DNA from 4 places in the Pseudomonas sp. GW821-FHT05D12 genome. Region 2 is predicted to be linked to each of the others. Evidence: riboswitches for the same ligand, from Rfam matches in the RefSeq annotation. Region 2 holds a riboswitch; each other region holds the start of a gene.

Evidence for each region. Region 2 has a riboswitch for cobalamin ahead of AC07SI_RS09975 (CbtB domain-containing protein). Riboswitches for the same ligand answer to the same signal wherever they lie in the genome.
Region 1: it holds a riboswitch for cobalamin, as region 2 does, so the genes downstream of both, AC07SI_RS25025 (ABC transporter substrate-binding protein) here and AC07SI_RS09975 (CbtB domain-containing protein) in region 2, are expected to answer to the same signal.
Region 3: it holds a riboswitch for cobalamin, as region 2 does, so the genes downstream of both, cobO (cob(I)yrinic acid a,c-diamide adenosyltransferase) here and AC07SI_RS09975 (CbtB domain-containing protein) in region 2, are expected to answer to the same signal.
Region 4: it holds a riboswitch for cobalamin, as region 2 does, so the genes downstream of both, cobW (cobalamin biosynthesis protein CobW) here and AC07SI_RS09975 (CbtB domain-containing protein) in region 2, are expected to answer to the same signal.

What each region holds. Positions count from the first base shown of each region.
Region 1 covers NZ_JBWKSN010000015.1:7,856-15,565, forward strand. The annotation lists gene AC07SI_RS25000 (amino acid aminotransferase) at 1-702, shown strand, start outside; gene AC07SI_RS25005 (hypothetical protein) at 849-1,058, shown strand; gene ptrR (putrescine utilization regulator PtrR) at 1,089-1,958, opposite strand; gene AC07SI_RS25015 (aldehyde dehydrogenase family protein) at 2,062-3,453, shown strand; gene AC07SI_RS25020 (hypothetical protein) at 4,319-4,762, opposite strand; cobalamin riboswitch at 4,879-5,072, shown strand; gene AC07SI_RS25025 (ABC transporter substrate-binding protein) at 5,188-6,198, shown strand; gene AC07SI_RS25030 (FecCD family ABC transporter permease) at 6,195-7,199, shown strand; gene AC07SI_RS25035 (ABC transporter ATP-binding protein) at 7,196-7,710, shown strand, end outside.
Region 2 covers NZ_JBWKSN010000004.1:434,402-442,111, reverse strand. The annotation lists gene AC07SI_RS10000 (monovalent cation:proton antiporter-2 (CPA2) family protein) at 1-99, shown strand, start outside; gene AC07SI_RS09995 (DcrB/PsbP domain-containing protein) at 172-726, shown strand; gene AC07SI_RS09990 (alpha/beta hydrolase) at 793-1,512, opposite strand; gene cobF (precorrin-6A synthase (deacetylating)) at 1,524-2,279, opposite strand; gene AC07SI_RS09980 (histidine phosphatase family protein) at 2,289-2,879, opposite strand; cobalamin riboswitch at 2,916-3,045, shown strand; gene AC07SI_RS09975 (CbtB domain-containing protein) at 3,078-3,290, shown strand; gene AC07SI_RS09970 (CbtA family protein) at 3,310-4,038, shown strand; gene AC07SI_RS09965 (DUF4865 family protein) at 4,040-4,579, opposite strand; gene AC07SI_RS09960 (LysR family transcriptional regulator) at 4,673-5,539, shown strand; gene AC07SI_RS09955 (LysR family transcriptional regulator) at 5,654-6,631, opposite strand; gene AC07SI_RS09950 (peptidylprolyl isomerase) at 6,682-7,623, opposite strand; gene AC07SI_RS09945 (YbjN domain-containing protein) at 7,620-7,710, opposite strand, start outside.
Region 3 covers NZ_JBWKSN010000009.1:168,974-176,683, reverse strand. The annotation lists gene AC07SI_RS18450 (DUF2066 domain-containing protein) at 1-98, shown strand, start outside; gene AC07SI_RS18445 (AI-2E family transporter) at 142-1,215, shown strand; gene hda (DnaA regulatory inactivator Hda) at 1,419-2,123, shown strand; gene AC07SI_RS18435 (C40 family peptidase) at 2,337-2,966, shown strand; gene AC07SI_RS18430 (C40 family peptidase) at 3,111-3,650, shown strand; gene AC07SI_RS18425 (PQQ-dependent sugar dehydrogenase) at 3,694-5,007, opposite strand; cobalamin riboswitch at 5,107-5,370, shown strand; gene cobO (cob(I)yrinic acid a,c-diamide adenosyltransferase) at 5,450-6,061, shown strand; gene AC07SI_RS18415 (cobyrinic acid a,c-diamide synthase CobB) at 6,058-7,449, shown strand; gene bluB (5,6-dimethylbenzimidazole synthase) at 7,446-7,710, shown strand, end outside.
Region 4 covers NZ_JBWKSN010000008.1:123,199-130,908, reverse strand. The annotation lists gene cobN (cobaltochelatase subunit CobN) at 1-2,297, opposite strand, end outside; gene cobW (cobalamin biosynthesis protein CobW) at 2,301-3,362, opposite strand; cobalamin riboswitch at 3,456-3,654, opposite strand; cobalamin riboswitch at 4,502-4,707, shown strand; gene AC07SI_RS16805 (CbtB domain-containing protein) at 4,805-4,993, shown strand; gene AC07SI_RS16800 (CbtA family protein) at 5,005-5,709, shown strand; gene AC07SI_RS16795 (cobalamin biosynthesis protein) at 5,706-6,098, shown strand; gene cobM (precorrin-4 C(11)-methyltransferase) at 6,168-6,914, shown strand; gene nfuA (Fe-S biogenesis protein NfuA) at 7,170-7,710, opposite strand, start outside.

The DNA.
Region 1 (7,710 bases), on a different contig from region 2:
GAAGACCTCAACGCCCTGCCACCACAGTCCATCGTGGTGCTGCACGCGTGCTGCCACAACCCGACCGGCGTCGACCTGAGCCCGGCCGACTGGCAAAACGTGCTGGACGTGGTCAAGGCCAAGAACCTCGTGCCATTCCTCGACATGGCCTACCAGGGCTTTGGCGACGGCATCCACGAAGACGCCGCTGCGGTGCGCCTGTTCGCTGAATCGGGCCTGACCTTCTTTGTGTCCAGCTCGTTCTCCAAGTCGTTCTCGCTGTACGGCGAACGTGTGGGCGCGCTGTCGATCGTCAGCGAATCCAAGGAAGAAAGCGCGCGCATCCTGTCCCAGGTCAAGCGTGTGATCCGCACCAACTACTCCAACCCGCCGACCCACGGCGCGGCAATCGTGGCTGCGGTGCTGAACAACCCTGAGCTGCGCGCCCAGTGGGAGGCCGAACTGGCTGAAATGCGCCTGCGCATCCGTGGCATGCGCGAGCAGATGGTCGCCGAACTGGCCAAGGCTGCCCCGGGCCACGACTTCAGCTTCGTCGGTCGCCAGCGCGGGATGTTCTCCTACTCCGGCCTGACGGTTGAGCAAGTCACCCGCTTGCGCACCGAGTTTGGCATCTACGCGCTGGATACCGGGCGTATCTGCGTGGCAGCGTTGAACCAGTCGAACATTGGTGCCGTGACGAAGGCGATTGTTCAGGTGCTGTAAACCTGAAACGGCTGTGCCGAGGGGGAAGCCATTCAAGGGCTTCCCCTTTTTTATTGGCTGTGGCGAGCGAGCTTGCAAAAAATTCACTGGCCGCAGCACTCAGCCCCTAGACTGACCCCTGACTGCCCCTTTGCTGTGAGAGCCTTATGAGAAACGACGACCTGGACCTGCGCGCCGACCGCGATGAACTGCATGACTACACCCCGCGCGCCCCGCAAGCCAAGCGCCAGAAAAGCCTGGTGCTGCAAGTGGCCCTGGGGGTGTTCCTCGGCGGGTTGGCGCTGTGGCTGGTGCAGCTCGGCGCGACAGCCATCATGGCCAAGCTGGCCATGGGCACCCTGCAATTTGGCGGCTGACACATCCTGTAGGGGCTGGTTTGCCAGCTCCTACAAAGGGGTTACGCGTTCTTCCAGCAGCTTCACGAAGCTGTTCAAGCTCTGCGACACCGTGCCTCGGCGCCAGATCAGCCAGGTATTCAGGATGCGGAACGAGTCTGCAAGCGGCCACACACTCACCGCCGCAAACCCCGGCATGCTCTCCAGCATGCTGCGCGGCATCAGCGCCAGCCCGGCACCGGCGCTGACGCAGGCAAGCATGCCGTGGTATGACTCCATCTCGAAGATCCGCCCCGGCACCGCGCCATCCTGTGAAAACCAGCGCTCGAAGTGGTGCCGGTACGAACAATTCGAGCGAAAGGTGTAGATGCTCTCCCCGTTCACATCCTGCCCACGCGTGATCGGCGCGTGGTGCAACGGCGCGATCACCACCATCTCCTCCTCAAACACCGCCACGCCTTCCAGGGTCGCGTGCAGCACCGGCCCATCGACAAACGCCGCCGCCAGGCGCCCCGAGAGTACGCCCTCGATCATCGTGCCCGACGGCCCGGTGCTCAGGTCCAGCTCGACCTTGGCGTGCTTCTGGTTATACGCCGCCAGCAATGCCGGAATGCGCACTGCCGCAGTACTTTCCAGCGAGCCGAGGGCAAACGCGCCCTGGGGCTCCTCCCCCGCCACCGTGGCACGCGCCTCCTGGACCAGATCGAGAATGCGCCGCGCGTAGCCGAGGAAATTCCAGCCGGCCGGTGACAAGCGCAGGCGGCTCTTCTCGCGGATAAACAACTCCACGCCCAGGTCCTGCTCCAGTTGCTTGATGCGCGTGGTCAGGTTCGACGGCACCCGATGAATCACCTGCGCGGCGGCACTGATGCTGCCCTGCTCGGCAACGGCCTTGAAGATTTCCAGCTGCACCAGGTCCAAATCATTCTCCAATCGTGAACGTATTGCTTAATATTATTCAGTTTCCAGAAAAGATGCAGCCCCGTAGGCTGGACTCATTCCCCTCATTCAGCCGGACGGTGCCATGAACGCTATTTCTCACCAGACCCACGCCCTGTCGATCAACCCCGCCAATGGCGAGACTGTCGGCAGCTACCCTTACGAAACCGCAGCGCAACTGGACGCCGCCCTCGACCGCGCCACCGGTGCCTTCCGCACCTGGCGCCGCCAGCCGGTGAGCCAGCGTGCCGAGCTGCTGCTGGCCCTGGCTGGCGCCCTGCGCGAGCAAGCCGAAGACATGGCGCAGATGATCACCCTGGAAATGGGCAAGCCCATCGCCCAGGCACGGGCCGAAATCGAAAAATGCGCGCAACTCGCCGAATGGTACGTCGCCCACGGCCCGGCCATGCTGGCCCCGGAGCCGACCCTGGTCGACAATGGCAGCGCCCAGATCGAATACCGCCCGCTGGGCCCGATCCTCGCCGTGATGCCGTGGAACTTCCCGGTCTGGCAAGTGCTGCGCGGTGCCGTGCCGACCATGCTCGCCGGCAACACCTACGTACTCAAACACGCGCCGAATGTGATGGGCAGCGCCTACCTGATGAAAGCCGCGTTCGACAAAGCCGGCTTCGCTGAAGGCTTGTTCGAAGTGCTCAACGTGACCCAGGATGGCGTGTCCAAGGCCATCGCCGACCCCCGCATCGCCGCTGTGACCCTCACCGGCAGCGTGCGTGCCGGCATCGCCATCGGTTCCCAGGCGGGTGCTGCATTGAAAAAATGCGTGTTGGAACTGGGCGGCTCCGACCCGTTCATCGTGCTCAACGACGCCGACCTCGACGCCGCCGTGCAGGCTGCCGTGATCGGTCGCTTCCAGAACAGCGGCCAAGTCTGCGCCGCCGCCAAGCGCCTGATCATCGAAGCAGGCGTGGTGGAAGCGTTCACCGCGAAATTCCTCGAAGCCAGCCGTGCGTTGGTGATGGGCGATCCGACCTCGCCCCACACCTATGTCGGCCCGATGGCGCGCTTCGACCTGCGTGACGAATTACACGGCCAGGTCCAGGCCACCCTGGAAGAAGGCGCAACCTTGCTGCTGGGCGGTGACAAAGTACCGGGTGCCGGCAACTACTACGCGCCGACCGTGCTGGCGGGTGTCACCGACCAGATGACTTCGTTCAAGCAGGAACTGTTCGGCCCGGTGGCCTCGATCATCACCGCCCGCGACGCCGACCACGCCGTGGCCCTGGCCAACGACAGCGAGTTCGGCCTGACCGCGAGCATCTTTACCACTGACGCAGCCAAGGCGCGGGAGATCGCCAACCAGCTGGAAACCGGCGGGATCTTCGTCAACGCGTTCAGCGTGTCCGACCCTCGGGTGGCATTTGGTGGGGTGAAAAAGAGCGGCTTCGGGCGCGAGTTGTCGCACTTCGGCGTGCGGGAATTCTGCAATGCGCAGACGGTCTGGCTGGATCGCAAGTAAGCCGGGTCAGCACGACTGCCGGCTTTCGTGGTGAGCCGCCTGGTCGTGGTGAGCAGGCTTGTCGTGGTGAGCAGGCTTGTCCTGCGTTGGGGTGCGAAGCGCCCCCATGAATCCCACCGCATCGTTTCAGGAAATCCGTGGTGTGAGGTTTTAGGGCTGCTTCGCAGCCCAACGCAGGGCAAGCCTGCTCACCACAATTAGCCTGCTGGGCCTGCGCAGTGGTACCTGAGTAGTAAATCTGCATGTCTTTCAAATCCAACCCTTCACAAGCGTCGCCGATCACGGCCACGTCAGTGGGTTGTTGTGGTGAGCAGGCTTGCCCTGCGTTGGGGTGCGAAGCGCCCCCCCAGTAATCCCACCGCATAGTTTCAGGCAAAACCGCGGTGTGAGGTTTTGGGGCTGCTTCGCAACCCAACGCAGGGCAAGCCTGCTCACCACAATTAGCCTGCTGGGCCTGCGCATTGGTGCCTGAGTAGTGAATCTGCATACCTTTCAAATCCAACCCATCACAGGCGTTGCCGATCACGGCCATGTCAACGGGTTGTTGTGGTGAGCAGGCTTGCCCTGCGTTGGGGTGCGAAGCGCCCCCATGGATCCCACCGCATAGTTTCAGGCAAACCGTGGTGTGAGGTTTTGGGGCTGCTTCGCAACCCAACGCAGGGCAAGCCTGCTCACCACAATAACCTGCTCAACCTGCTCAACCTGCTCAACCTGCTTGGCCTGCTTGGCTGCTTAGCCTGTCTGGCCTGCTTAGCCTGCTTAGCCTGCTTAACCTGCTGGGCAAGATACGTCCGCATACCCGTACAAGAGCGTTTGCGAGCACTGGCCCACTCACTGCCAAAAGGCTGCCTCTACTGCCAGACTCTCACTGCGCATTAATGTAATAAAACTGCGCCTGGGTCTTTTCAACCGCGGTTCGCACTTTATCCTTCTGCGCATTGGTGCCCGAGTAGTAAATCTGCATACCTTTCAGATCCAGCCCTTCACAGGCGTTGCCGATCACGGCCACGTCAACGACAGTGCTGGCGCCGATAATCAGAAAGCCGGTGTCGCCCAGGCTTTTGGCCTTCAGCAATTCTTCTTTCAGATACATCGCATTGGCGCCACCGGCCATGGCAAGGGCCAGGTTGTCGGCGATCAAGCCGTGGCTGGGGATTTTCACACTGTGCAAGCGCACCCTGTTTTCCCCGGAAGGCAGCGACATGACATGCGCGGTAGCGGCTTCGTCAAAAATCTGCTTTTCGCTTTTACCTGGGGTGGCGCAACCGGCGAGCATGGCGATGAGGGCGAGGGCGACGAATGATTTCACTGTGTATTCCTTGTGTGAAGGCTGTCCATGGCCGCGCATCATAGGAGAGCCATCCCATAAGAGCTACCGCAGTCTTCTCACCGTGCGCCGTCAGAACTCCCGCTCAACCGCGTGATCGACTACCATACCGCGCCGGTTCCCAAATGGGACTAATAGGGAATCCGAAGCGCGGTATGCCGCGCCAATCGGAACTGCCCCCGCAACTGTAGGTGCCGAGCCTGCTCCTTGATGCCACTGGACCTCGTCCGGGAAGGCCGGAGCGTGGCGATGACGCATCAGTCAGGAGACCTGCCGGCCCAAGCACCAACACTAACCGGCGGGGTGTCCGGGAAGGACATCCTTGCCTGCCTGACCCGCAGCGTTCGAGGGCGTAATTCCAGACCGTACCTCCCCAGTTCCACGTACGGTTTCAAGGAGATCGCCCCATGCTGCCACGCGTTACCGCCCTGATCACTGGCCTGGGCTTCTGTGCCCTGGCCCACGCCGCGCCCACCCAGTACCCGCTGACCGTGCAGAACTGCGGCAGCACGCTCACCTTCCAGCAGGCACCCGCGCGCAGCGTGACCATCGGCCAGGCCGCCACCGAAATGCTCTACGCCCTCGGCGTAGGCGATAAAGTGGTCGGCACCTCGCTGTGGTTCAACAGCGTCCTGGCGCAGTACAAGGCACAGAACGACACAATCGAACGCCTGGCCGACAACGAGCCCAGTTTCGAGTCGGTGATCGCCAAGCGCCCGCAGCTGGTGGCTGCCGAGCTGGAATGGGTGGTCGGCCCGCAGGGCGTGGTCGGGACCCGCGAGCAATTCCACGAATTGAAGATCCCCACCTACCTGCTGCCCTCCGACTGCGAAGGCAAGGACAACCTGGTCGGCGCCGACGGCACGCGGCTGGAGCCGTTTCGCATCGAGACCATCTATAAAAGCATCAGCCAACTGGCGCAGATTTTCGACGTACAGGATCGCGGCCAACAACTGAACGACGAACTCAAGGCGCGCCTGGCCAAATCCGTCGCGACCGTGCAGGGCAAAGGCCTCAAGCAGGCCAGTGCTCTGGTGTGGTTCTCCAGCTCGGAGATGGCCAGCGACCCTTACGTGGCCGGTCACAAGGGCATTCCCGAGTTCATGCTGCAAACCCTGCGCCTGCACAATGTGGTGCAGTCCGATGAAGAATGGCCGGCCGTTGGCTGGGAAACCATTGCCAAGGCCAACCCGACCTTTTTGGTGATCGCGCGGATGGACCGCCGCCGCTACCCCGCCGATGACCACGAAAAGAAACTCGCCTTCCTGCGCAGTGACCCGGTCACCCGCAACATGGACGCGGTGAAAAACAACCGCATCATCATCCTCGACGCCCTGGCGCTGCAGGCCAGCATCCGTATGTTCGATGGCCTGGAACAACTGGCGACAGCCATCGATGGCTACGACTTGCCCAAATGATACGCACCCTACTCGCCCTGTCGCTGCTGCTGATCGCCGTGCTCGCCGGCGTGGCCATCGGCGAAACCGCCATCGCACCAAAGGTGGTACTGCAGGTGCTGGCCAACAAGCTCTGGGCCGCCGGCTACGTGCTGGACCCGATCGATGAAGGCGTGGTGTGGAACTACCGCCTCACGCGCGCGCTGGTCGCTGCCGCATGCGGCGCCGGGCTGGCGACCTGCGGGGTAATTCTGCAATCGCTGTTGCGCAACCCGCTGGCCGATCCGTACCTGCTGGGCATCAGCGCCGGCGCCTCGACGGGCGCAGTGCTGGTGGCGTTGATCGGGGTGGGCGGCGGTTTGATCTCGCTGTCGGCCGGCGCCTTTGTCGGCGCGATGGCCGCATTTGCGCTGGTGATCCTGCTCGCGCGAGCCAGTGGTTCAGCCAGCGGTACCGGGCAGATCATCCTCGCGGGCATCGCCGGTTCGCAGCTGTTCAACGCGCTGACGGCGTTCCTGATCACCAAGTCGGCCAGCTCCGAACAGGCGCGCGGCATCATGTTCTGGCTGCTCGGCAATCTCAGTGGGGTGCGCTGGCCGTCGGTATGGCTGGCGGTGCCGGTGGCAGTTGCAGGGCTTGCTGTGTGCCTGTGGCACCGGCGCGCGCTGGATGCGTTTACCTTCGGCAGCGATTCGGCGGCCTCCCTGGGCATCCCGGTGCGCCGCGTGCAATTTGTGCTGGTGGCCTGCGCCGCACTGGTCACGGCGGTGATGGTGTCGATTGTCGGCTCCATCGGTTTTGTCGGCCTGGTGATTCCCCACGCCGTGCGCCTGCTGCTCGGCACCGGGCACTCGCGCCTGCTGCCCGCCAGCGCCTTGGGCGGCGCATTGTTCTTGATTGCAGCCGATGTGTTGTCACGCACTTTGATCAAGGGCCAGGTCATCCCGGTCGGCGTGGTCACGGCTTTGGTGGGCGCGCCGGTCTTTGCGCTGATCCTGATCGGCCGGAGGAATGCGCGATGACCGTACTGAGCTGCACCGGCCTGGGCTTCAAAGTGCGTGAAGCCACGTTGCTGCGCGACATTCACCTGCAGGTGCAGCGGGGTGAAACCCTGGGCATCGTCGGCCCGAACGGCTCAGGCAAATCCACTCTGCTGAAACTGCTGGCTGGCCTGCGCACCCCGGCCACTGGCGAGGTGCGACTGGGTGAAGTGCGCTTGGGCGACCTGTCCCGTCGTGCCATTGCGCAGCAACTCGCGGTGGTCGAACAACAGGCCGACACCGACGACGCCATTCGCGTGTTCGACGCCGTGGCCCTGGGCCGCACGCCGTGGCTGTCGGCACTGAGCCCCTGGTCCCGCGAGGACGACGCTATCGTGCACCAGGCGCTGCAGGATGTAGACGCCACCCACCTGGGCCAACGTGCGTGGCGCAGCCTCTCGGGCGGTGAACGCCAACGGGTGCACATCGCCCGTGCGTTGGCGCAACGGCCGCAGATTTTGTTGTTGGATGAGCCGACCAATCACCTGGATAT
Region 2 (7,710 bases):
GATGCGGCCAAGGTCATGCAGACCGCCCAGGAAGCCCGTGCAGAACTGGCGCGACTGTTTGAGATGGATCGGCTCGAGGAGGAGTCCGACAAGGTGTAAGGCTTCGGATGAACGATATTGCGAAATTTCTGACAGAATATGCCGCAATTTCGTTCATCCCTGGAGCGCTTCATGGCCACTTTCACCAAGACCGCCGTCCTGCTGGCCCTTGCGCTTACCGCCGGCAGCGCCTTCGCTGCTGCCAAGCCTGCCACGCAAACCCTCTCCACACTGGGCGGTAAGTTCACTTTCAGCCTGCCCAAGGCCTACGTCGCCGACACCCTGCCGGCCGGCAAGGCCGAAGATGGCACCGCCGACACCCAAGGCACGATGTACGCCAACCAGACCACGAAAAGCGTGGTGATCGTCGCCGAAACCGTGCGTAACGACGGAGTTACCATCCAGGACAACGACACGCAGTTCCTCGACGGCGCCGTGGCCGGCTTCGTCAAGGACCAGACCGCTGCACTGCCCGACTTCAAGAAACTCAGCGAGAAGAAACTCACGTTCAAGGGCCTGGGGTTGCGCCAGGTGGACAGCACCGCCACCCAGGGCGGCGGCAAGACCTTGAACTCCACTTTCCTCGGCGGTTCGGGCAACCATTTGCTGGTGATCCAGGCCATCTCGCGGGCCGATGATGTGAAGGGGCATGCGGAGTTGGTGAAGCAGATCACCGGCGGCAAGTGAGCCGATCTTCCTGACATCACCAACAAATGTGCGAGCTGGCCAGCCAGCTCCCACACTTAGCCAACGTCAGTTCAGGCTTTTTTCCAGCCAAACCTTCAGGTCCTGCACCTCCGCCTCGCTGATGGTATGCGGCATGCCCGGATAGCCATGAAACTCCGGCGTCAGCCCCAACCCCGTCAGCACCTCATTCGCGCGCGTCGCCGACGTATACGGCAGCGCCTGGTCCAGGGTGCCGTGGCCGATAAAGATCGCCAGCTGTTTCAGGCGTTCATCCGGCTTCAGCTCGGCCTTGAGCACCGGCAACACGCTGCCACTCAACGCCGCAATCCCACGCACCAACGCAGGCTTACGCAAGCCCACCTCGTAGGACATGATCGCACCCTGGCTGAAACCGACCAGGAACACCCGGTCACTCTGGGTGTGGTATTTGGCGGTGGCCTGGGTCACGAAGTCTTCGAGCAGTGTGGCGCTGCGCTGCAAATCAGCCGTTTCGCCGTTGTACTCGCCGTCGCCCGGGGTCTTGGTAAACCAGCGAAAACCATGCGGGTCGACCGGCATCGGCGCACGGGCCGACAGGTAGGTCCAAGTGGAGGGCAGCGCGTCCTTGATGCCAAACAGGTCCTCCTCGTTGCTGCCGAACCCGTGCAGGAAAATCACCAGTGGCTGGTTGCGCGCATCGCCCTGGGTCTGTTCCAGGTATGAAAGCGGCAAATCGGTATGCAGGCTGGTATCGGCCTGGGCGGCACCGGCCACCAGGGCCAGCGCCAGGGCAAACAGTTTGAGCATGGGACGTTACCTCAGGGTTTGCGCAACAAATAAGTGTCCATGATCCAGCCATTCTCCAGGCGCGCCGCCTTGCGCACCCGTTCAATTTCTCCAGCCACTTCGCTGACCTTGCCGCTGATCAGGATTTCATCCGGCGTGCCCAGGTAGGCGCCCCAATAAATATCCAGGCCTTGATCCGCCACGCTGCGGTAGGAATCTTCGGCATCGAGCATTACCACCAGGGTATCGGCATCACTCGCCTGCCCTGCGGCCAAACGGCGCCCGGTGGTGATTTCGACGGACTTGCCGATGCGGTTCAGCGCCACCTTGTGCTGGGCCGCCAGGGCTTGCACGCTGGTGATGCCGGGGATGACTTCAAACTCAAAGTGGCAGCGGCCACTGGCGAGGATCGCCTGCAGGATACGAATGGTGCTGTCGTACAGCGCCGGGTCTCCCCAGGCCAGGAAAGCGCCGACTTCACCGTCAGCCATTTCCTCATTGATCATGCGTTCGAACGTCGCCTGCTTGTCGCGGTTGAGGTCCTGTACGGCCGTGGTGTAGTCGATATCCCCGCGCACACGCTCGGGGCAGTCGGCCTCGACGAAGCGGTAGCCGGGCTCGGTGATGTAGGTCTCGCAAATCTCGCGACGCAGGTCGATCAGCTTGTCCTTGCTCTGGCCCTTGTCCATCAGGAAAAACACGTCGGTGCGGTTCAGCGCTTTCACGGCCTGCATCGTGATGTAGTCAGGGTTGCCGGCGCCAATGCCGATGATCAGGATGCGTTTCATGGGTTGCTCTCAGTGCGGGGCGTGGATTTTGCCATGTTCATGCGGCCAGGCGTGAGTTTCCAGGCGCAGGCGCCAGACAGTGTTGAAGCGCAGTTCGGTGGCGCAGAGTGGCTCGACGTCGATCCGGTAGAACATCGCGACGGGCAACTGCAACACGTACAGCATCGCGGCGCGGATGACAAAGGGATGGGTGATAGCCACTACGTGCCCGGGCTGTGTTTCGAGGGTTTTCATCCACTGTGCCACGCGTGCGCAAATCTGCTCGACCGACTCGCCACCGTGGGGCGCACTGGCACTGTTGGTCATCCAGTCCTGCAACTGGCCATGATCCAACTCGCTGATGGCCTGGCCCTTCCAATCGCCGAAGTTGCCATCGCGCAGGGCTTCTTCAATCACCGGCGCACTGCCGAACAAACCCGCCGTCTGCCGGGCGCGAGCCTCGGGTGCGCAGAGCAGGCGCAGGTTTTTCGGGTAGCGCCCGGCCAGCGATGACGCGGCAGCTTGCCAGTCCATCGCCACCGATTCGTCATCGGGAAAGCGCCCCTGCTTTTGCAACGGCGTGATGGCATGGCAGATAAGGGTCAGACGGGTGGCCTGCATCACAATTTCACTCTGTTTCAGCGCGCAGTCAGCGTAGACTGGCAAAGTTGTTTCAACATGTTACAACGAACATGAAAGAGGAAGCCGGTTCGATTCCGGCGCGGTCGCGCCACTGTATTCGGCCCAGTAGCCGTAAGCCAGACCCTGTTTCAGCCCCTTCGCTATCCATTTCGGGACGCGTCATCCCTGGAGGTTCTCATGGCTAACACTGCTGCAACCCATCCTGATGTCTATGTGCCGACGATCCCGCTGGGCGAAATCCTGCCCTGGGCGATCTTCGGCGGCCTGCTGCTGATGCTGGCGATTTACTTCGTCGGTGCCGAGCAAGGCGCCACTGCGGTGTTCAAGGGCATGTACGTGCACGAGTTTGTGCACGACGGTCGCCACCTGCTGGGTTTCCCCTGCCATTAATTCATAAGGGAGACACACCATGACAGGGCAATTACTCGTACGCGGGATGCTGGTGGGCCTGCTCGCCGGCGTGTTGGCCTTCGGTTTCGCCAAGGCCTTCGGCGAGCCGCAGATCGACAAGGCCATCGCCTTTGAAGACCAGATGGCACAGATGCACGGCGATGCGCCGGAAGAAGAACTGGTGAGCCGCAAGGTGCAAAGTACCTTCGGCCTGTTCACCGGCGTGGTGGTCTACAGCGTGTCCCTGGGTGGCCTCTTCGCCCTGGTGTTCGCCTACGCCCTGGGCCGCATCGGCAAGGTCGGCCCGCGCGGCCTGGCGGCGCTGCTGGCATTGGCGGCCTTTGTGACGCTTATCCTGGTGCCCGGGCTCAAATACCCGGCCAACCCGCCTTCGGTGGGGGACCCGCAGACCATTGCACAGCGCACCAGGCTGTTCTTCCTGATGCTGCTGGTGTCGGTGGCGGCGGCCGTGATCGCGATCAACGCCGCGCGCAAGCTGATTGCCCGCCGTGGCGTGTGGAGCGGCGCGATCCTCGGCGTGGCGCTGTACATCGTGATCGTCGCAGTGGCCGGCAGCCTCTTCCCGGTGATCAACGAAGTGCCGGAGCAGTTCTCGGCCGTGCTGCTGTGGAAATTTCGCGTGGCCTCGTTGGGCATCCAGTTGGTGCTGTGGACCACCCTGGGCCTGGTGTTCGGGGCGGTGGCCGAGCGCAAGCTCAGCCAGCCAAAAGCCCGATTCAACTCCTGAGTCAAATCCCGGGATGGGCCAGGTAAAACACCTGGTAGCCCGTCCCGGGATGGTCCGCCTGCAACGCCTTGGCCGACAAGGTGATCCGTACCAGCCGCCAGGCCTGCACATCCAGCGCGAGGAACACCGCAAAGGTGTCGCCGCTATCCGCCAACTGCTGGTTGCGACTTTTCTCCTCGGCCAGGATCGCCGCCCTGTCCGCCCCCGGCTCCAACGCCCATTCCTCGCGGTACAGACTCAGCGCGGTCTGCGCCGGCCCACGTTGCACATCCAGCGGCAACCAGCTCTCGATATACGGACGGCCGAAGCTGTCGAGCACCTTCTGAAAGCGCTCTCCGAGCAGAAAATCGGCGGCCTGCAGTGGGTCGGACCATAGATACACCGAGGCATACACTTTGCCTGCGTGCTCCTGGGCGATAAACGCCTTGAACAGCAACCCCTCGGCGTGATCCCACAACGGCCCCAATTGCGCGGCGCGGCGGCGGATCACGGCCATGTCGTAGTCGGCAGGCAAGCGGTGTGAATACTGTTTGGCAAACATGAAGAAGCTCCCGTGCAAGTTGAGGGTTCAGCTTGCGCAGCGCCGATGATTTCAACAAGATATCAGCCGATATATGTGCGATAAGGATTGGATATGACTGACGCGCTAAAACCGCTGGATATCGACACCGTGCAGGCCTTTGTGCTGGTCGCCGACTTCGCCAGTTTCACCCGCGCCGCCGCAGCCCTCGACACCTCCCAGGCCGCCATCAGCCTCAAGCTCAAGCGCCTGGAAGAACGCCTGGGCTATCGCTTGCTGGAGCGCACGCCGCGCCATGTGCGGCTGTCACCGCAGGGCGAGCACTTTATCGTTGCCGCGCGCGCCCTGCTCAATGCCCACGAACGCGCACTGGGCGATATGGGCAGCCAAGCGCCCCGGCGCCTGGTGATCGGCATCAGCGACCATGTGGCCGGTCCCGACCTGCCAACCTGGCTCAGCCGCCTGGCCGCCTACGACCCGTTGGTGATCCTTGAAGTACGTATCGCGTCCTCCCGCGACCTGGTGGCCGCCTTCGACCGCAATGAGCTGGACGCGGTGATCGTGCGCAATGAGGGCGAGCGCCAGGACGGCGAAGTGTTGGCGGTGGAACGCTTTGGCTGGTTCGCCGCGCCCACCTGGCAACACCGCCCCGGCACGCCGCTGCGCATGGCAACCATGGCCGCGCCCTGCGGCGTGCGGCACCTGGCGACGCGCGCGCTGGATGCGGCGTGTATCGACTGGACCGAGGTATTTGTTGGCGGCGGGGTGATGGCCGTGGGTGCGGCAGTCACCGCCGGATTGGGCGTCGCTGCCCTCGCCCACCGCGTGGCCCCGGCCGGAGCGGTAGAGGTGAGCGAGCAATACGGCTTGCCGGCCTTGGCCGTGAGTGAGGTGGTGCTCCATAGCCGCATCAGCGACACGCGTTCGCGGGAAACCTTGCGGGCCCTGAGTGCGACCTTTCGTGGCGTGTTGCAACGCTGATCAGCCTTTCTGTGGGCGCTGGCTTGCCTGCGATGCAGGCACCTCGATCCACCAGGCACACCCGCTGTGAGCGCGCGACCGCCAGCAGCCGCTACCCGGACAACGGACAAACACTCAGCCAAACCACTCCCGCCGCCCTTCAAACGTGCTGACGATCAACTCGACAATCATCTGCACCGCCTGCGCATGCTGCACCTGCGCATTCACCGCCAGCCACACCTGGCGTTGCATGCTGTCGGCCAGCAACCCCGGCAGTGCCACCAGCCCGCGGTCGAAACTGCTCATGTAGTGCGGCAGCAAACCGATGCAGGCGCCGCAGCGGATCATCTCCAGCATCAGCGAATAGGCCTGCACCTGCACCACCGCCGCCAGGCGTTGCTCCACCACTTGGTTCCACGCCTGCAGGGCGTCGACCTGTGCATCGGGTTGCCATTGCACCAGCATGTAGTCATTCAGGTCGTCGACGCTGTCCGGGCGCGTGGTCAGGCGCGAATAGCGCTTGGCGATATGCGGCAAATATTCCAGGCGGGCCAGGGCCCGTGGCGGTTCGGTGGCGAAGCTCGGGCCGGGCACCGGGCCGTCGGTGTCGGAGAGCCACACCACCACATCGACGTCCACCGCTTGCAGGGACAATTGGCTGTCGAGGGAGATGATCTCCAGGCGCACGCTGGCGTTGCGGCGCAGCAAGGCAATCAGGTCACGGCCGAGGATGTCGTGCAGGATCGGCTCGGCCACCGCCAGGCGAATCAGCGGCTGTTCCAGCACCGGCAGGCGCCGCTCATGGGCCAGGGCTACCAACTGGGCCTGCAACTGCAAGCCGTCGCGGCTGAGCACCAGGCCGTTGCCCTGATAACTGAACAACGCATGGCGCAGGTGCTCCTCCAGTTGCGCCAGGCGCTTGCGCAGCAGCGTCGCCTTGATATTCAAGCTGCGCGCGGCCTGCATGAAACAGCCGCAGCGCGCACTGACCAGGAAGTAGCGCGCCACCTCCGGATCGATCTCGGCGGCCAGGGCCAGCCAGGCGCCACGTGACTCGGATGGCGCGCGATAGGTTGAAGGCCCTTGTTGGCCGGACGGTTCCAGTAATGCCATGTGAGACTCCCTGTCTGTCGGTCGGTGCATCCAATGCGGGTGGTCGCGGGTTACTCCAGCACTTTGTTCAACTCGGCACCGTCGATACTCAAGGTCGCGGTGTTGAGCATGCCTTCCAGGTAGGCCTTGGCGATCTGTTCCTGACGTTGGGCACGCAGGGCCTGGGTCAGGCGTTCGCGCAGTTCGTCGAGGCTGGCGGTGCGCGCCGGCTGTTGGCTGGTGAGCTTGAGCACATGAAAGCCCGCCGCACTCTGCACCGCGTCCGATACCGCGCCGACCTTGAGCCGCGACACCGCGCCGCGCACCTCGGGCACCAGTTGCTGCAATGGCTGCAGGCCCGAATCACCGCCACGCGCAGCAGTCTCGGGGTCCTGGGAAAACTGGTTGGCCAGGGCGGCGAAATCCCCCGGTGCGGCCTGTGCCCGGCGGCTCAGTTCCTGGGCCTGGCGGCGCACCGTGTCGAGGTTTTGCGGGTCATTCACCGCGAGGAAAATCTGGCTCACCCGGTACAGCGGCGGCGTCACCCATTGCGCCTTGCCGCTGTCGTAGGCCTGCTGCAATTCAGCCGCGCTGGGGTAGTCCGCCGGTACCTGGCTGACCGAGAGCATGTAGTCGCGGAACACGATCTGCTCGGTGGCGGCGCGGGTCTGCTGCTCCACCTGCGGGCGCTGGCGCCAGCCCTGGGCGTCGGCCTGTTCGAGCACGGCCTTTTGCGCCAGCCGTGAGCGAATCCAGGTTTCCAACGCGCCACGGTTGCCACGCAGTTGCTCGCGAGACTCGGCTGGCAGGCTCGCCAGCACGCTCTTGAGTTCGACCAGGTCGATCTGCTGATTGCCCAGGCGCGCCACCGCGGGCCCGGCCGGCGCCGGATCGAGCAGCGGTGCCGGTTGCTGGGCGGCCACCGGGTCGCTGCCCGGACGCAGGCACAGCGCCACGGCCACCACCAGCACCGCCAGCGCGCCGGCGCCGACCATCAGGGTTGGCTTCTTCACAGGACGGGTGCCTCTTCGCCGACCGCCGCAGCCTGGGCCTGCAACTGCGCGGCCTGCTGGCTGTATTCACGCAGGTAGACGATGAAT
Region 3 (7,710 bases), on a different contig from region 2:
TGCCGGCCGGCGAGGCGCCTGTCCAGCCGTCAGTGGGGGATGGCACCCAGCCGGCGCCCGCTCCTGAGCCGCAGGCGCAGCTGCGTTTTCGCTGGTAAACGTTCTTCCTTTATATAGAAGCAAAGACAGATGGAGTGGTTTATGGCGGATACGCGTCGTTGGGTGTGGCTTGGCGGACTTGTCCTGCTGTGCGCTTTTGTATTCTTGCTGCATTCGATCCTGACGCCGTTCCTGGTGGCGTTGTTGCTCGCCTATCTGTTCGATCCCGTGGTGGATCGCCTGGAAAAAGCCGGACTGTCGCGGACCCTGGGCGTGGTGACGGTGTTTGCCCTGTTCACGTTGATCATCACTGCATTGGTGCTGGTGCTGGTGCCGATGCTGGCCAAGCAACTGTTTCGCTTGTACGAGTTGGCGCCGCAAATGCTCGACTGGTTGCAACACACGGCCATGCCGTGGGTGCAGACCAAGCTGGGGTTGGCGGATGGCTTCTGGAAGTTCGACAAGGTCAAGGCTGCGATCAGCGAGCACATGGGCCAGACCACCGACATTGTCGGGGTGGTGCTCAGTCAGGCCACCGCATCCAGCCTGGCGCTGATCGGCTGGCTGACCAACCTGGTGTTGATCCCGGTGGTGGCGTTCTACCTGCTGCGCGACTGGGACATCATGATGGCCAAGATCCGCAGCCTGCTGCCACGCAACCGCGAAGAGCGCATCGTGGCCCTGGCTGGCGAATGCCATGAGGTGCTGGGCGCCTTCGTGCGGGGACAGTTGCTGGTGATGCTGGCCCTGGGGATCATCTACGCGGCAGGCTTGATGGCGATCGGCCTGGAGCTGGGCCTGTTGATCGGCCTGATCGCCGGCCTGGCGGCTATCGTGCCGTACATGGGTTTTGTGATCGGGATCGGCGCGGCGCTGGTTGCCGGGTTGTTCCAGTTTGGCGGCGACCTGTACCCGATGCTGGGCATTGTCGCGGTGTTCATGGTTGGCCAGGCCCTGGAAGGCATGGTGCTCACGCCGTTGCTGGTGGGCGACCGGATCGGCCTGCACCCGGTGGCGGTGATCTTTGCGATCCTGGCGGGCGGTGAGCTGTTCGGTTTTACCGGCATCCTGCTGGCGCTGCCGGTGGCGGCGGTGATCATGGTGCTGGTGCGCCATGTGCACGATCTGTACAAGGATTCGGATGCGTATACCGGGGTCGAAGATCCGGACCTGTAACCGTTTCATCACAAACCCGGCCTGAGCCGGGTTTGTTGTTTCTGGGGGCGGGGCGTCAAACAATCTGCGAAAAACCGCCAAGTTAACGCAAACCTTTGATTTTGCTTGTGGTCTGCTGCATTGTGCGCCCGGCGTCACGGGTATAAACTTTGCAAACTTTACACAGAGGCCACTAACGGTTCGTTTGGAGCCGTTCAGTCAGCATGAAACCGATTCAGCTGCCCTTGGGTGTGCGTCTGCGTGATGACGCCACCTTTATCAACTACTACCCAGGCGCCAATGCCGCTGCACTCGGCTATGTCGAGCGGCTCTGCGAAGCCGACGCCGGGTGGACCGAAAGCCTGATCTATCTGTGGGGCAAGCACGGCGTAGGGCGTACCCACCTGTTGCAGGCCGCGTGCCTGCGTTTCGAGCAGATGGGCGAGCCGGCGGTGTACCTGCCATTGGCGGAGTTGATGGACCGCGGTATCGGCATCTTCGATCACCTCGAGCAATACGAGCTGGTGTGCCTGGACGACTTGCAGGCGATTGCCGGCAAGGCGGAGTGGGAAGAGGCGCTGTTTCATCTGTTCAACCGCCTGCGCGACAGTGGCCGGCGCCTGCTGATCGCCGCCTCCACGTCGCCGCGTGAATTGCCGGTGAAGCTGGCAGACCTCAAATCGCGCCTGACCCTGGCGTTGATCTTCCAGATGCGCCCCCTGTCCGACGAAGACAAATTGCGTGCCCTGCAGTTGCGCGCATCCCGTCGCGGCCTGCACCTGACCGACGAGGTCGGACACTTCATTCTGACTCGCGGTACGCGCAGCATGAGCGCGTTGTTCGATTTGCTCGAACAGCTCGACCAGGCCTCTTTGCAAGCCCAGCGCAAGCTGACCATTCCCTTCCTCAAGGAAACCCTTGGCTGGTAGCCGGCCCTTTGTTTTCAGGACTTTCGGCAATTTCCAGGCGTCAGAAAACCCGCGTTTGGGCCGTTTTGGCCACGCGAAAGGCGGGTAAGGGGTGTTAAGGGCTTAGATGTCATAGTCCAAACAAGAAGTCACATAGATCACGATTGAATTTGCAAATCGATGTGATAGAAGGCATAGTCTCGACTTCCTTACATATCAGCCACGGTCGTGCCCATGCTAAATCGCTTCGCACCCCTCGTGCCTCTCGCACTCGTTACCCTGTTGTTTGGTTGCGCCTCCCACCCTCAACAGGTGGCAGAACAGCAAAAACCACAGGTTCAAAATCAGGCAAAATTCGTTGCTGCACAGTCTTCCACTGTTTATGAGGAAGAAGTGGCAACTGAAAAGGAACTGGCCGACTTCGCCGGCAACAAGCCTTACCAGCTTCCAGTCCTCGCCGACAGTATCCTCGAACGCGGCATGTCCCTGATCGGTACCCGTTACCGTTTCGGCGGTACTTCTGAAGCCGGTTTCGACTGCAGCGGCTTCATCGGTTATCTGTTTCGTGAAGAAGCGGGCATGAACCTGCCACGCTCCACGCGCGAAATGATCAACGTGAATGCACCGTTGGTCGCACGCAACAACCTCAAGCCCGGTGATCTGCTTTTCTTCAGTACAGCGGGTCGTGGTCGCGTCAGCCATGCCGGTATCTACCTGGGCGATAACCAGTTTATCCACTCCAGCAGCCGTCGCAGTGGCGGTGTTCGAGTCGATAATCTGGGTGACAGCTACTGGAGCAAAACCTTCATCGAAGCCAAGCGCGCACTCGCCATGGCCCCGACGACAGTTACCGCTAGCAAGTAAACTTAAAGTGATACTTGAAGTTTGACGTGTAAGCGCTAGAATCCCTGGATATTGTTGAAATCCGTTCGCGCGAGCTTTGCTTGCGCGTTCTGGTTTTCAGCGTTCGGCAGCGAAAGCCGCATCCAGACCAGGATTGTTCTGCACATGTCGACCTCGGCCCGCCTGATTCTCATTGTTTGCGCCGCGCTGCTCAGCGCCTGCGCCAGCCGTCCACCGCCGCCCGCTCCCGTAGCGGTGAAACCCAAGCCGGTGTTCAACTACTCCACACAGAATTTTTCGCCTGCTGCCGAAGATGTGCTCTTCCGTGCCTTGGGCCTGGTTGGCACGCCTTATCGATGGGGCGGCAACACGCCGGACTCAGGGTTTGACTGCAGTGGCTTGATCGGCTTTGTGTTTCGCGATGCGGCCGGTATTTCCTTGCCGCGTACCACCCGTGAGCTGATCGTGATGCGCGCGCAGGACGTCAGCGAGCAGAACCTGCAAACCGGCGACCTGTTGTTCTTCGCCACCGGTGGCGGCTCCCAGGTCAGCCACGCCGGGATCTATGTGGGTGAGGGCCGTTTCGTGCACGCGCCACAGACTGGCGGTACGGTGAAGCTGGATACCTTGTCCAAGGCGTATTGGCAGAATGCCTACCTGAGTGCCAAGCGCGTATTGCCAGGCAATCTGGCGCGTAACCCATGACGGACCGTATCACTGTAGGAGCCGGCAAGCCGGCTCCTACCCATCATTTAGCGGCCGACACCCGCCACACCTTGTTCCCCACATCATCTGCCACCAGCAAATCCCCCTGCTGATCAATCACCACGCCCACCGGCCGGCCCATGGCTTTCTCATCCTTGTCGAGGAAACCGGTCAGCACGTCCACGGGCTGCCCCTTCGGCTGGCCAGCCTCGAACGGGACGAAGATCACCTTGTAGCCACTGTGCGGCTTGCGGTTCCACGACCCATGCTGGCCGATGAATGCGCCGTTGCTGAACTGGGCTGGCAGTTTGCTGCCCTCGGCAAACGTCAATCCCAGGGAGGCGGTGTGCGGGCCCACTGCGTAATCCGGCGCGATCGCCTTGGCGACCAGGTCCAGGTTCTGCGGGCTGACGCGCACGTCCACATGCTGCCCGTAGTAGCTGAAGGGCCAGCCATAGAACGCGCCGTCCTTGACTGAGGTGATGTAGTCCGGCACCAGGTCGCTGCCGATTTCATCGCGTTCGTTCACTGCCGTCCACAGCTTGCCGCTTTGTGGTTCCCAGGCCATGCCGTTGGGGTTGCGCAGGCCGGAGGCGAAGATGCGGTGCTCGCCGCTGGCACGATCGACTTCCCAGATGGCCGCCCGGCCCTGTTCCGCATCCAGGCCGTTTTCACCGACATTGCTGTTGGACCCGACGCTCACATACAGTTTGCTGCCGTCCTTGCTTGCCACCACGTTCTTGGTCCAGTGGTGATTGATGCTGCCGCCCGGCAGGTCGACGACTTTGGTGCCGGCCTCCTTGATCGCGGTTTCACCTGGTTGGTAGGGGAAGCGCAACAGCTTGTCCGAGTCGGCCACGTACAGATCGTTACCGACCAGGGTCATGCCGAACGGCGAATTGAGGTTTTCCAGGAACACCGTGCGCGTTTCGGCGACGCCGTCGTGGTCGGCGTCACGCAGCAAGGTGATGCGGTTCGGGCTCGGCACAGCGGCGCCGGCGCGGCCCATGACTTTCTCCATGACCCAGCCACGAATACCCTTGGCGTCATCCGGCTTGGGTGGCGCGTTGGTTTCCGCCACCAGCACGTCGCCATTGGGCAATACATACAGCCAGCGCGGATGGTCCAGGCCTTCGGCGAACGCCGCCACCTGGGTGCCGGCGGCGGCGGTGGGCTTGGCGCCGTCCGGCCAGCCAATCGCCGGGGCGATATTCACGGTCGGGATCAGGGTCTTGTTTGGCTCCGGCAACTTGGGCGACGGCCCGGTGCCATCGGAGACCTGCAAAGTAGAGCTTTCCCCGCAGGCAGCGAGGGTGCCGGCGAGCATGATAAGCAGGGCGAGTCTGGTTTTGTGCATGGTGTTCTCCTTAATACCTGTAAGGGTAGAGGAGGCCGGTCGTAGGATGGTTCAAGTGCAAGGCCAGCTTTAATTGACGCTCCACCCCCAACCCACTAACCTTCGCGGCTTGTTCCAGGTGCTCTGTGACCCATGGGTCGACGGAGTGAAACAGGGAAGCCGGTGAGTGAGCGCACTTGTACACAGTGCTGCCGCGATTCCGGCGCTGCCCCCGCAACGGTAAATGAGTCAAGACGGTGCTTTCTGCCACTGTATCGCGTGCGATATGGGAAGGCGCGCTGTCGGCCTGTCCGAGTGCTCTCTTTATAAAGAGCCAGGGCGCCACTCATGAGTCCGGAGACCGGCCTGGTTCATCCAACAGCATCACGGTGGGCGATGCTTGGCTGTCTGTTTATCCTTTTTCCTGCCCGCCGTTTTTGTCCAGCCCCAACGGAGAGCTGCCATGACCGATTCCCCCGACCGCGACGAACGCCACCTGGCGCGCATGCTGCGCAAAAAAGCCGTGATCGATGAGCGCATCGCCAACTCCCCAAACGAATGCGGCCTGCTGCTGGTGCTCACCGGCAACGGCAAAGGCAAGAGTAGCTCGGCATTCGGCATGCTCGCCCGGGCCATGGGCCACGGCATGCAGTGCGGGGTAGTGCAGTTCATCAAGGGGCGCAACAGCACCGGTGAAGAGTTGTTCTTCCGCCGCTTTCCCGAGCAGGTGCGTTTTCATGTGATGGGCGAAGGCTTTACCTGGGAAACCCAGGACCGCCAGCGCGATATCGCCGCCGCCGAAGCCGCGTGGGCGGTGTCGCGCGAGTTGCTGCAAGACCCGTCCATCGGCCTGGTGGTGCTGGACGAGCTGAACATCGCCCTCAAGCACGGCTATCTCGACCTCGACCAGGTACTCAGCGACCTGCAGGCGCGCCCGCCAATGCAGCACGTGGTGGTCACTGGCCGTGGCGCCAAGCCCGAGTTGATCGAAATGGGCGACACCGTCACCGAGATGGGCATGCTCAAGCACGCGTTCCAGGCCGGTATCAAGGCACAGAAGGGCGTCGAACTTTGAATCAGCCCCGTCATTGCCCGGCTGTCTTGATCGCCGCACCGGCGTCCGGCCAGGGCAAAACCACCGTCACCGCCGCGCTCGCCCGTTTGCACCGCAATCTGGGGCGCAAAGTCCGCGTGTTCAAATGCGGCCCGGACTTTCTTGATCCGATGATCCACGAGCGCGCCAGTGGTGCGCCGGTGTATCAATTGGACATGTGGATGGTGGGCGAGCAGGAAAGTCGCCGCCTTTTGTGGGAAGCCGCCGCTGAGGCCGACCTGATCCTCATCGAAGGGGTGATGGGGCTGTTCGACGGCACGCCGTCCAGCGCCGACCTGGCGCGGCATTTCGGCGTGCCGGTATTGGGCGTGATCGACGGCACTGCGATGGCGCAGACGTTTGGCGCCCTGGCCTTGGGCCTCGCGCGTTATCAGCCGGATTTGCCGTTCGCGGGCGTGCTGGCCAATCGCGTCGGCACCTTGCGCCATGCGCAACTCCTCGAAGGCAGTCTCACCGAAGGCCTGCGCTGGTATGGCGCGCTGTCCCGCGAAACCGGGATCGAACTGCCGAGCCGCCACCTGGGCCTGGTGCAAGCCAGCGAGCTGAATGACCTCGACCTGCGCCTGGATGCTGCTGCGCAGGCACTGGGCAGCAGTTGTGAAGTTGCCTTGCCGCCGCCGGTGACCTTCGCCGCCCCCGAAGTGATCGAGGCCGAGCCGTTGCTGGCCGGCGTGCGCATTGCGGTGGCCCGTGACGAAGCGTTTGCCTTCACCTACGGCGCCAGCCTCGACCTGTTGCGGGCGATGGGCGCAGAGCTGCGCTTTTTCTCGCCGATCCATGACCGCGAATTGCCTGACGCCGACAGTCTGTATCTGCCCGGCGGCTATCCGGAACTGCACCACCAGGCGCTGTCGGAAAATACCTCGATGCTCAATGCCATCCGCGCCCATCACGCGGCCGGCAAACCCTTGCTCGCTGAATGTGGCGGCATGCTCTACCTGCTGGACTCGCTGACCGACGTCGACGGCACCCGCGCCGAACTGGTCGGCCTGCTGCAGGGCGATGCGGTGATGCAAAAGAAACTTGCGGCCCTGGCCCTGCAAAACGTCGAGCTGCCGGAAGGCGTGCTGCGTGGGCACACTTATCACCATTCCCTGACCAGCACCGAGTGGCAGCCGATTGCCCGTGGCGTCAGCCCCAATGGTGGGCGCGGCGCCGAGGCGGTGTTCCGACAAGGGCGTATGACCGCGTCCTACGTGCACTTCTATTTCCCGTCCAACCCGAGGGCGGTGGCGGCCTTGTTTGCGCCCGACCCTGAGGTGGCCAGCGCCGGCAAGCCGGCTCCCACCATTTACCGCGTTGAATCCCCATCCACTGTGGGAGCGGGCTTGCCCCCGATGGGGCCATGACCGACAACGCCTTCCCCCAGGCCGACCGCGACGCCGTCTACCGCGCCATCGCCGAGCGCCGCGACATGCGCCACTTCAGCGGCGGCAGCGTGGCCCCCGAGTTGCTGCACCGCCTGCTCCAGGCTGCACACCAGGCGCCGAGTGTCGGCCTGATGCAGCCGTGGCGCTTTATCCGCATCAGCGACCGCCAACTGCGTGGGCAGATCCAGCAATTGGTGGAAGAAGAACGCTTGCGCACCGCCGAGGCGTTGGGCGAGCGTT
Region 4 (7,710 bases), on a different contig from region 2:
CACAACTGCGCGTCGATCTTCTGCAAGACCATGGGGCGGCGGCCGGTCCAGGGTTCGGCGAGGGCGCAATCGAGCGGGTCGAAGCCCAGGTCGAAGGCCTTGGCCAACACCCGCAACAGGCTCGATTGCGGACCACGCCCATCGCCGCGCGGAATGCGCAGCAATGCGAGCAAGGTATCGATGCGCAGGCGGCCTTCAGGCGACTCACCAAAGATATGCAGGCCGTCGCGGATCTGCGACTCCTTCAGGTCACACAGGTAAGTATCCAGGCGCGGCAGCCACACCGCTGCGTCGGCGTCGTTGTCGAGCTCAAGTTCCTGGTCGATGCGGGTTTCGCGCACCAACTTGAGGATGTCCTTTTGCAGCTCAACCGCCCGACGCGGGTCGAGCAGTTGGGCCTCGTAGTACTCGTCCGCCAGCAATTCCAGGTCACGCAACGGCCCATAGGTCTCGGCGCGGGTCAGCGGCGGCATCAAGTGATCGATGATCACCGCCTGGGTGCGGCGCTTGGCCTGGGCGCCCTCGCCCGGGTCATTGACTATAAACGGGTAGATATTCGGCAACGGCCCCAGCAACGCGTCCGGCCAGCAGTTTTCCGACAGGCCCACGCCCTTGCCCGGCAGCCATTCGAGGTTGCCGTGCTTACCCACATGAATCACGCCATGGGCGCCGTAGGTATGGCGCAGCCAGAAATAGAACGCCAGGTAGCCGTGAGGCGGCACCAGGTCCGGGTCGTGGTACACCGCGCTGGCGTCCACCTGGTAACCGCGCGCCGGCTGGATGCCGACAAAGGTCAGGCCCAGGCGCAGGCCTGCGATCATCATGCGCCCGTCGCGGCACATCGGATCGTGGTCCGGGGTACCCCAGCGCTCCAGCACGGCCCGGCGATTGGCCTCGGGCAGGCGGTTGAACATCGCCTCGTAATCATCCAGGCCGAGGCTTTGATGGCAGGGGCGCAGGTCGAGGCTGTCGAGGTCGTTGGTGACACCGCCCAGTAGTTCATGGATCAACGCAGTGCCGCTCTCCGGCAACTCAGCGGGCAGCGGATAACCCTCGGCGTGCAGAGCACGCAGGATATTCAGCGCAGCAGCAGGCGTATCCAGGCCCACGCCGTTGCCGATACGGCCGTCGCGGGTCGGGTAGTTGGCGAGGATCAGCGCGATGCGTTTTTGTGCATTCGGCACCCGCGCCAGTTCGACCCAGCGTCGGGCCAGTTCGGCGACAAAATCCATGCGCTCGGGCGCGGCGCGGTAGCACACCACGTCCGACTGGCTGCGCTCACTGCGCCAGGCCAGGTCCTTGAAGCTGATCGGCCGGCTGATGATGCGCCCGTCCAGCTCCGGCAAGGCAATGTGCATGGCCAGGTCGCGCGGGCCCAGGCCTTGTTCGCTGGCTTCCCAGCCGGGCTGGTTGTCTTGGGCGCAGATCGCCTGGATCACCGGGATATTGCGGCGAAACGGCCGCAGGTGCGGGGCTTCCGGGCTGGATTGGGCGAAGCCGGTGGTGTTCAGGATCACCGCCGCGCCGACCTCGTCCAGCAGGTCCTCGACCACCGTCAGGCAGCCGGGCTCTTTCAAACTGGCCACCGCCATCGGCAACGGGTTGAGACCCGCCGCCTGCAAGCGCTGGCAGAACACATCGATAAAACCGGTATTGGCCGCCTGCAGGTGCGAGCGGTAGAACAGCACCGCCGCCACCGGCCACTCCGCGCGCCAATCCGCCTGCCAGTCATTCAGGCGCGGGTTGGCTGTGTGCGGGTGATAAATCGCCGTGCGCGGCAGGGTTTGCGGCTCGTTCCAGGCGTAGCTGCGGCCCAGGTAACTGCTCGCCAGGCAACCGTAGAAATCCAGCGCGTTGCCCAGGCCGCCCTGGCGCAGGAAGTGCCACAGGCGGTCGCGTTCCGCCGCCCCAACGGTACTCAGCCCGCTGAGTTCCGGGTCGGGGCGATCATCCCCCGGCACCAGGATCAGTTGCACGCCGCGCTCGGCCAACTCCACCAGGCGCTCGATACCGTAGCGCCAATAGCCGATGCCGCCGTGCAGCGAAATCAGGATGACCTTGGCATGGCGCAGCACCTCGTCGACGTACAGGTCGACCGAGGCATGGTTCTGCACCTGCATCGGGTTGGCGAGGCGAAAGCTGGGGTAATCCTCGGGCAACTGCTGGGCGGCTTCGGCGAGCAGCGCCAGGCTGGAGTCGCCGCTGCACAGGATCACCAGTTCGGCGGGCGTTTGTCCAAGGTCGGCAATATTGTCGTCCGAGACGAAACCACCGGGCTGGGTCCTGAGCAGGTGCATGGGTTAAACGCTGAGGGCAGCGCGCAATTGCGCTTCGAGGCCAGCCGCATCCAGCTCCTGGCCGATCAGTACCAGGCGCGTGATGCGCGCTTCATCGGCCGCCCAGGCGCGGTCGAAGTGCTTGTCGAACCGCGTGCCCACGCCCTGGATCAGCAGGCGCATCGGCTTGTTCGGGATCGCCGCGAAGCCTTTGACGCGCAGGATGCCGTGTTGCACCACGAGTTGGGTCAGGGCGTCGAGCAGCAGCGCTTCGTCGGCTTGCGGCAGGTCGATGGAGATCGAGTCGAACGCATCGTGGTCGTGATCGTCTTCACCTTCATGGTGATGATCGTGGTGGCTGTGGCGACCGTCGATGTGCTCTTCGGAGCCGGCGCCCAGGCCGATCAGCACGTCGAGCGGCAGGCGCCCGCTGCTGGCTTCGATGATCTTCACCGCCGGCGGCAGTTCTTCGGCGACTTCCAGGCGCACACGGGCCAGGTCTTCCGCGCTGATCAGGTCGGATTTGTTGAGGATCACCAGGTCGGCGCTGGCCAGTTGGTCGGCGAACAGCTCGTGCAATGGCGATTCGTGGTCCAGGTTCGGGTCGAGTTTACGCTGCGCGTCGACTTGATCCGGGAAGGCGGCGAAAGTGCCGGCGGCCACGGCCGGGCTGTCGACCACGGTAATCACCGCGTCGACGGTGCAGGCACTGCGGATTTCCGGCCACTGGAAGGCCTGCACCAGCGGCTTTGGCAGGGCCAGGCCCGATGTTTCGATGAGGATATGGTCGAGGTCACCGCGACGGGCGACCAGTTCGCGCATCACTGGGAAGAACTCTTCCTGCACGGTGCAGCACAGGCAGCCGTTGGCCAACTCATACACGCGGCCATTGGCTTCTTCCTCGGTGCACCCGATGGAGCACTGCTTGAGGATTTCACCGTCGATGCCCAGCTCGCCGAATTCGTTGACGATCACGGCAATGCGACGGCCCTGGGCGTTGTCGAGCATATGGCGCAGCAGCGTGGTTTTGCCCGAACCGAGAAAGCCGGTAACGATGGTGACGGGGAGTTTGGCCAGTGTTTTCATCGGATGCCCTTTGGGGCGGGCATACGGGACGATAGGCCCTGCGGCGGCGCGCAGCGGCAGATTTCGTCACCGGATCACCCCGCCCGGTTGAAGTGGAAAATCGGTTGCGAGGCAGGTCTCCTGGCTTGGGGCTTGCGGGTCGTGCGACCGGCGCCGGCTGCGCCTTCCCGCCTGGTGGCAGTGGCGTGGCAGTCGGATAAACCCTTTACAGTTGCGGGGGCAGCCGCGGATTGGACCGCGTTCCCTTCTTAGCTTCGGCCTGGGCTGAAGAACCTCGAGGGTGCAAGGCTACGCAGTGGTGGGGGGATGGTCAATGATGGGGTTGGGTTGGTGTACATATCCGTTTCTGCGGTAATGGCGGCCTATGGTTCCGCTCTTACAGCGGGTCACTTTTGGAAAAGAGCCCCAAAAGTAACCAAAAGGGCTCTTGCCCCAACACTCGGCACCTCGCTCACGCTCGGTGTGCCCGTAATCCGACATTGATTTGGGGGGCCGCCGCCACGCGCCATCCATGGCGCGGGGCGGCTAAACCGGCATCCCTGCCGGTTTACCCCCCAAATCAATATCGAATTCCGGCCAGCGTGTTTGATGGGGCGCCTAGATCAAGATCAAGATCAAAAGCAAAAGCGCGGCGGCCTTAAAGCCGACCGGATTCTTATCTCGAACTCGGTCAACCTGTGGGAGCTGGCTTGCCTGCGATGGTCGTTAACGATGATGCGAAGCACCAGAACCAACGCGGCGTCCTCACGTTTTTTTCGCCGGCAGCCGGCTCCTAAAGAGATCAAAAAGCGTACCAACGATGCGAAGCGAGCCGCTTTTGACCTTGATCTTGATCTAGGCGCCCCATTAAACACGCTGGCCGAACGCAGGCTTGAATCCGTGGGTAACCCGGCAGGACGCCGGGTTAGCCGCACTGGGCCAAGGATGGCCCATTGCGGCGGCCCACGGATTCAAGCCGGAGTGAGGGCACACCGAGCCTAGGCGAGGTGCCGAGTGTTGGGGCAAGAGCCCTTTTGGTTACTTTTGGGGCTCTTTTCCAAAAGTGACCCGCCGTAAGGGCGGAACCAATTCCAGCCATCACCCCAATATCGGATATACCCCCCACAACCGATTTGACTCCCCTCCCACCCCCATGCTCTCCTACACACCTTGTTTCGGGTGCCCTTCACAGGGTGAAACGGGAAACCGGTGAGTCATCACATGACGAGTCCGGTGCTGCCCCCGCAACGGTAAGCGAGCGAAGCGTCAGATCCACTGTGCCAAGGGCATGGGAAGGCGACGCTTTCAGGACTCCCCCAGGAGCCCCCTCGCAAGCCCGGAGACCGGCCCGAAAAAATCAGATAACAAACCCGCGGTGGGCGGGCGCTGTTCAGAACCCTGCGTGCCTGGCTCGCGGGGTTTTCATGCGCTCGTTTCACCCTGACACCCAGAAGGGACGCGCCATGTCGATCATCAGCAGCACCTCGCACACCGCCAGCAGCTCCGCCACCCTGAGCCAACGCCTGACCGCCGCCATCGGCGCGTCGATTCTCGGTGCGTGCCTGGTGTATTTCGCCGGTTTCTCGCACATCGAAGCAGTGCACAACGCTGCCCACGATACCCGCCACAGCGCCGCGTTCCCGTGCCACTGAGACCTGCCGACATGATCAAGCGTATTGCGCAAACCGCAGGTTTCACCGGCCTCCTGGCCGCCCTGCTGCTGACCCTGCTGCAAAGTTTCTGGGTAGCTCCGTTGATTTTGCAGGCGGAAACGTTCGAAAACGCCCCGGCCACTACTGAAGTGGCACATCAACATGCCGACGGCGCCGCCGCCCACAGCCACGACGCCGAGGCCTGGGAGCCGGAAGACGGCTGGCAACGCGTGCTCTCCACCACCGGCGGCAACCTGGTTGTTGCCGTGGGTTTTGCCCTGATGCTCGCCGGCCTCTACACCTTGCGCGCGCCTACTCGCACCGCCCAAGGCCTGCTGTGGGGCCTGGCCGGTTATGCGACCTTCGTACTGGCACCGACCCTGGGCCTGCCGCCTGAGCTGCCAGGCACCGCCGCTGCCGATCTCGCACAACGGCAGATCTGGTGGATCGGCACCGCGGCCTCGACGGCGGCCGGCATTGCGCTGATCGTGTTCGGTCGCAACTGGCTGCTGAAAATCCTCGGCGTGGCGATCCTGGCGGTGCCACACGTGATCGGCGCACCGCAGCCGGAAGTGCATTCGATGCTGGCCCCGGAAGCCCTGGAAGCGCAGTTCAAGATCGCTTCGCAGCTGACCAACGTGGCGTTCTGGCTGGCCCTGGGCCTGATCAGCGCCTGGCTGTTCCGCCGCAACCGCGACAATCAATACTCGGCATGACCCTGGTGGTCGGCCTGGGCTGCCAGCGCGGCTGTGATGTTCACACCCTGCTGGACCTGCTGGACAGCGCCCTCGCCGAAGGGGGGATCGAGCGCCAGCGCATCACTGCGCTGGCAAGCATCGACCGCAGGCAGGATGAACCGGGCCTGATCGCCCTGTCCCGCCTGCTTGAGCTGCCGCTGCAGTGCTTCAGCGCCGACCAACTGGCGGTGTATGAAAACCGGCTGAGCCACAAATCAGCCGTCGCGTTCGCCCACACAGGCTGTCATGGCGTCGCCGAAAGCGCCGCCCTGGCCCTCGCCGAACATCTCGCCAGCGGCCCTGCCCGCCTGCTGATCACCCGCCGAAAAAACGCCCAGGCGACTTTTGCATTGGCCTGCGCAGGCTAAAACCCCGATAATTGCCTGCCCTGAACATGAACAATGTTCATACACGCCCGCTTTTAAACAGGAAATACCATGACCGTCTACTTTATCGGCGCAGGCCCTGGCGATCCGGAATTGATCACCGTCAAAGGCCAGCGGCTGATCCGCAGCTGCCCGGTGATTATCTATGCCGGCTCGCTGGTGCCGGCGGCGGTATTGGAAGGCCATCAGGCGCAGCAGGTGGTCAACAGCGCCGAACTGCACCTGGAACAGATCATCGACCTGATCAAGGCCGCCCACGCCAATGGCCTGGATGTGGCGCGGGTGCACTCCGGTGACCCAAGCCTGTATGGCGCGATCGGCGAGCAGATCCGCTATTTGCACGAGCTGGGCATTCCATTTCAGATCATCCCCGGCGTGACCGCGGTGGCGGCGTGTGCAGCGCTGCTGGAGACCGAATTGACCCTGCCGGACATTGCGCAGAGCGTCATCCTGACCCGCTACGCCGACAAAACCAGCATGCCCGCCGGCGAAGCGTTTGAAAGCTTGGCGCAACACGGCACGACCATGGCGATTCACCTGGGGGTCAATCACCTGGAGAAGATCGTCGCGCAACTGCTGCCGCACTATGGCGCCGATTGCCCGATTGCCGTGGTGCACCGGGCGACCTGGCCGGATCAGGATTGGGCGCTGGGAACGTTGAGTGACATTGCCGAAAAGGTCGCCGCCAAGGGCTTCAGGCGTACCGCGTTGATTGTGGTGGGTCGAGTGCTGGCGAGTGACAGTTTCAGCGAGTCGTCGCTGTATCGGGCTGGGCATGCACACCTTTATCGGCCTTAATGCTCAACCTCATTAATCAAATATAAGACACTGATTTAAATGAATAAAATATAAATCAAAAATGTGGGAGCGGGCTTGCTCGCGAATGCGCTGTGTCAGTCAACTGATTGAGTGACCGGGGCACCGCATTCGCGAGCAAGCCCGCTCCCACACTTAATCTTATCTGTCAGATAGATAGCTTAAACCATTGAATTTAAAGCATAAAAAAACGGCGCTCACGGGGCGCCGTTTTTTTGTTCGCAGTGAACGCCTTACTCAGTAGTAGGCGTTTTCTTTCTGCGTGTGGTCAGTCACGTCGCGTACACCCTTGAGCTCTGGAATACGTTCCAGCAGGGTGCGCTCGATGCCTTCGCGCAGGGTCACGTCCGCCTGGCCGCAGCCCTGGCAGCCGCCGCCGAATTTCAATACGGCGATACCGTCTTCCACTACATCGATCAAGCTGACCTGACCGCCGTGGCTGGCCAGCCCCGGGTTGATCTCGGTTTGCAGGTAGTAGTTGATGCGCTCGTTGACCGGGCTGTCAGCATTCACGTTCGGCACCTTGGCGTTCGGCGCCTTGATGGTCAACTGGCCGCCCATACGGTCGGTGGCGTAGTCGACCACGGCGTCGTCGAGGAAGGCTTCGCTGAAGGCGTCGATGTACGCGGTGAAGCTTTTCAGCCCCAGCGCGGTGTCTTCAGGTTTCTCTTCCCCAGGCTTGCAGTAGGCAATGCAAGTCTCGGCGTATTGGGTGCCGGGCTGGGTAATAAAGACGCGGATACCGATACCCGGGGTGTTCTGCTTGGACAGCAGGTCG